DNA from 2 places in the Microbacterium sp. STF-2 genome. Region 2 is predicted to be linked to the other one. Evidence: predicted binding sites of a transcription regulator. Region 2 holds the regulator's gene; the other holds the start of a gene.
The links. Region 2 encodes HrcA, which represses chaperone genes, less so after heat shock. Its sites were predicted from a motif close to TTNGCACTCGNNNNNNNCGAGTGCNAA; they were not measured.

Region 1 (2,397 bases), on a different contig from region 2:
ACCCCATCGTGGTCGAGCCGCCGGGTCGCGACGCGGAGCGTTGAGCGGGGGTCAGTTCGCTGCGGGCACCCGGTCGGCGAGGATCGCGCGGCGCTGATCGCCGATGCGGGCCAGGATGAGTGTCGCCTCCTGGTCCCCACGCAGCGTGAGCTTCTTGCGGAACGCGGCGGGATCGACGTCGACTCCGCGCTTCTTGATCTCCAGGCGCCCGATGCCCTGCGCCTGCAGGGCGGCGTTGATCGCCTTGGGATGGGCCGGGAGGGTCTCGCGCACCCGGAAGGACTGCACGAAAGGACTCGTCAACGCCGCGTCGGAGGTCAGATAGGCGATGTGCTCGTCGAGCATCCCCGCCTCCAGGCTCCGGGCGACCTCGCCGATCAGCCGCGCACGGATCACGGCGCCGTCCGGTTCGTGCACGAATGCGCCGAGCTCGCGCACGGGTTCATCGGGGGCGTCCGCCGGCGCCGTCAGCTCGTGCGAGCGCTCGTCGCGGATCACGAGGGCCGCACGCCGCACCCCTTCCCGGGCGAGCGCGCCGCTCCAGACGACCAGTTCGACCACGCTGCCGTCGGCGCTGACCCACTGCGCCTCGGCGTCGACCGGCAGGGCGTCGCGGTCGTGTGCCGGTCCGAGCTTGATACCGGTCGGATGGTGAGCCGCCACCTCGAATGCCCAGTCCAGCGAGGGGGAGTAGTCGTCGGCCGAGACGCGTCGGGTCTCGCTGTGACCCGAAGTGCGTCTGGCCGGGTCCATCCAGACCGCGCTCCCCGGGTCCAGCGACGAGAAGGCGTCTTCGGCCGTGCGATGGTCGACGACCGCGCTGTCGCCGAACGGGGCCAGGTTGTAGGCGGCGATCGCCGAGGTCACGTCGTCGGCATCGACGGCGCGCACATCGAGTCCGGCGCCGGCGAAGGCCAGGGCGTCACCGCCGATTCCGCAGCCGAGGTCGGCGACACGGGTGAAACCGGCGTGACGGATCCGCTGCGCATGCCGGGCTGCGACGCCCAGCCTCGTCGCCTGCTCCAGCCCCGCGCGGGTGAACAGCATGCGTGCGGCGAAGGGCCCGAACTTCGCGGTGGCCCTGGAGCGCAGGCGGGCCTGGCCGACGACGGCGGAGACCAGCTCGGGGGAGTGGCCGCCCGCGCGCAGCCGCGAGACGGTGCGGGCGACATCGGCGGTCGATTCGATGGGCCCGACCGCGTCGAGCAGTTCGAGACCGGCGGGGGTCAGCAGGGCGCGCAGCTCGGACATCTCCACCCGCTCAGCCTAATTGCCCGTGCGAGTCGTCGAACTGCGGCGCGCACTGGCACTCGCATTGCGTGAGTGCCAGCCGAGCGCCTAGACTGGATTAGCACTCTCGGGTTGAGAGTGCGAACAAGTCTTTCGTGTCAGCGTCAAGAAAGAAGAGGTAGACCGTGTCGGTTTCCATCAAGCCGCTCGAGGACCGCATCGTCATCAAGCAGGTCGAGGCCGAGCAGACCACCGCGAGTGGCCTGGTCATCCCCGACACCGCCAAGGAGAAGCCCCAGGAGGGCGAGGTCGTGGCGGTCGGCCCCGGCCGCATCGACGACAACGGCAACCGTGTTCCGCTCGACGTCGCCGTCGGCGACCGCGTGCTCTACAGCAAGTACGGCGGCACCGAGGTGAAGTTCGGCGCAGACGAGTTCCTCGTCCTGTCGGCCCGCGACGTCCTGGCGGTCGTCGTCCGCTGATCTGCGGAACCTGATTCCCGTCTCTCCTGAGGGGCGGGCAAGGCCATCGAAGGGGCCCGGATGCGTATCGCATCCGGGCCCCTTCTGCATCCGCCAGCGAGCGTCCGATTCCTGCCGAACTGCGATCGACGGGCCGGCGGCGCCGTTCGCGACGCCGCCGCGGGCATAGGGTTGTGCGGTGCCACCACAGACCACACGCGCCACGCAGACCGCCGGCGTCGCCTACGCCGGTGGGGCCTACCTCCTCTGGGGCGTGCTTCCCCTCTACTTCCTCCTCCTGGTTCCGACGGGGCCGTGGGAGGTCGTCGCCTGGCGCGTCCTGCTGTCGTTCGTCTTCTGCCTCCTGCTGCTCACGGTCATGCGCGGCTGGGCGGCGTTCGGCGTCATCATCCGGCAACCCCGGCTGCTGGGCTGGACGGCGCTCGCGGGGCTGCTGATCTACGTCAACTGGCAGGTGTTCCTGATCGGAACCCTCAGCGGCAACGTCGTCGAGACGAGTCTGGGCTACTTCATCAACCCGATCACGACCGTCCTGCTCGGCGTCTTCGTGCTGAAGGAGCGCATCCGCCGATTGCAGTGGGCGGCGATCGGCATCGCCGCGATCGCCGTCATCGTGATCGTCGTCGCCTACGGGGAGTTCCCGTGGATCGCGCTGTCACTCACCGCGTCCTTCGGGGTCTACGGA
Region 2 (2,397 bases):
ATCCGTCATCGACACCTCGAGCGTGGCGAGCAGGTCGTCGCCCTCACGGCTGAACGCCGCGTGCGGGTTGACCGTCACCTCGACGTACAGGTCTCCGTTCGGTCCGCCCGCCTTGCCGACCTCGCCGGAACCGGGAAGCTGCAGACGGAGCCCCGTCTCGACGCCGGCCGGGATGTCGAGCGACACGGTACGGCGCGAACGCACGCGGCCCTGGCCACCGCACGTGCCGCAGGGGTAAGGGATCGTCGTGCCGTAGCCCTCGCACGTGCCGCAGGGCTGAGAGGTCACGACGTTGCCGAGCAGGCTGCGCACCTGACGCTGCACGTGACCGGAGCCACCGCAGATGTCGCAGGTGACCGGAGAGGTGCCCTCCTGGCAGCAGGATCCCTGACACGTCTCGCACAGCACCGCGGTGTCGACGTCGATGTCGCGGTGCGCACCGAACACCACATCGCCGAGGTCGAGGGTCACGCGGACGAGGGCGTCCTGGCCACGCTCGCGACGCGAACGCGGACGCGCGCCACGTCCGCCGCCCTGCGAGGCCCCGAAGAACGTCTCGAAGATGTCGCCGAAACCGCCGAAGCCGCCGAAGTTCCCTGCTGCACCGTCTCCGCCGCCCATGTCATAGCGCCGGCGGGAGTCGTCGTCGCTGAGCACGTCGTACGCATGCGTGACGAGCTTGAACTTCTCCGCCGCGTCCTCTCCCGGGTTCACATCCGGGTGCAGCTGCCGGGCGAGGCGCCGGTACGCCTTCTTGATCTCATCGGTGGAAGCGTCTCGGGACACCCCGAGAACCTCATAGTGGTCCGCCACAATCGCCTTTCTTGCGTGTGTCTCGGTGGCGACCGCGTCAGCGGCCGGCCTCGTCTTCATCGAGCATCCGCGACAGGTAGCGGGCCACGGCCCGCGCTGCGGCGAGGTTGCTCGGGTAGTCCATGCGCGTCGGTCCCATCACTCCGACGCGCGCCGTGCCGCTCGGGGCGGCGTAGTTGCTGGCGACGATCGACGCCTCGCCCAGGCCGAACGGGGCGTTCTCCGTGCCGATGCTCGCGGCGAGTCCGTGCTCGTCAGTCACCATCTCGCTCATCAGACGCAGGAGCGTCACCTGTTCCTCGATGGCTTCGAGGAGGGGGTGGATGCTGCCGCGGAAGTCCTGCTCCCGGCGCGCGAGGGTCGCCGCTCCCGCCATCACCAACCGCTCCTGGCGGAACCCTCCGAGTTCGTCGACGATCACCGCAGCAAGCGTGCGCAGCACGGCATCCTGGGGCTTCTCCTCGGCGACCAGCAACGCCTGCAGCCGATCGGATGCCTCCCCGATGCCCTGACCGGTGATCGACGCGGACAGCCGTGCGCGCAGCACAGCCATGTCAGCGTCGTCGATCGGCTCCGGGAGGACGGCCATACGCTGCGAGACCCCGCCGGCATCGGTCACGAGCACGATCAGAAGCCGGTTCGGCGCGAGCGCGACCAGCTCGACGTGCGTGACATGCGCGCGGGCGAACGAGGGGTATTGGGCGAGCGCGACCTGGCCGGTCAGCTGTGTCAGCACCCGCACCGTTCGCGCCATCAGGTCGTCGAGGTCGGCCGGCTCGCCGAGGAAGGACTCGATCGCCGAGCGCTGAGCCGACGAGAGCGGTCGCAGCTGGGCGAGGTGGTTCACGAAGACGCGATAGCCCTTGTCGGTGGGCACACGGCCGGACGAGGTGTGCGGAGCCGTGATGAGCTCTTCGTCCTCGAGCAGCGCCATGTCGTTGCGGATCGTCGCCGCCGAGACGCCGAACGAGTGCCGGTCGACGATGGAGCGGCTGCCGACGGGTTCGTGGGTCTCGACGTAGTCCTGCACGATCGCTCGGAGAACCTGGAGTCCTCGCTCTGTGACCATCGCCCTTCCCTTCCGCTGGCACTCGGACGTTCAGAGTGCCAATCCTACCCCGTGCAGCTCGGGATTCTCCGTACCGCGGACGCACGACCCTAGGATGACGCTCATGACCACCTCGCCCCAGGCCACCCTGTCGAACGGCCTCGTCCGCGGCACCGAGGAGGCCGGGGTGGTCCGCTACCTCGGCATTCCCTATGCCCAGGCGCCGTTCGGGGAGAACCGCTTCCGCACACCGCAACCCGTCCCGGCCTGGGAGGGCGTGCGAGAGGCGACGCAGTTCGGGCCGACACCACCCCAGGTCCCCTACGCCGGAGCGATCGGCGAGCTGCTGGGATCTGTGCGCATCGACGGCGACGACATCCTCACCGCGAATGTCTGGGCTCCCGCTGATGCCTCGGGCGCGCCTGTCCTGCTCTGGATCCACGGCGGCGCGCTCGAGCGAGGGACCGCCGCGCTGCCGCTGTACGACGGCACCGTGTTCGCCGCGGCAGGCCTCGTCTTCGTCTCGATCAACTACC

Region 1: groES (co-chaperone GroES) is a predicted target of HrcA. The motif match lies at 1,304-1,330, and genes of this name have one in related genera.

The regions. Positions count from the first base shown of each region.
Region 1 is NZ_JARKMW010000002.1:394,051-396,447, reverse strand. Features, by position in the region: gene MicroSTF_RS15770 (hypothetical protein) at 1-44, shown strand, start outside; gene MicroSTF_RS15765 (THUMP-like domain-containing protein) at 52-1,257, opposite strand; gene groES (co-chaperone GroES) at 1,416-1,712, shown strand; gene rarD (EamA family transporter RarD) at 1,891-2,397, shown strand, end outside.
Region 2 is NZ_JARKMW010000001.1:248,807-251,203, reverse strand. Features, by position in the region: gene dnaJ (molecular chaperone DnaJ) at 1-813, opposite strand, end outside; gene hrcA (heat-inducible transcriptional repressor HrcA) at 851-1,882, opposite strand; gene MicroSTF_RS01180 (carboxylesterase/lipase family protein) at 1,986-2,397, shown strand, end outside.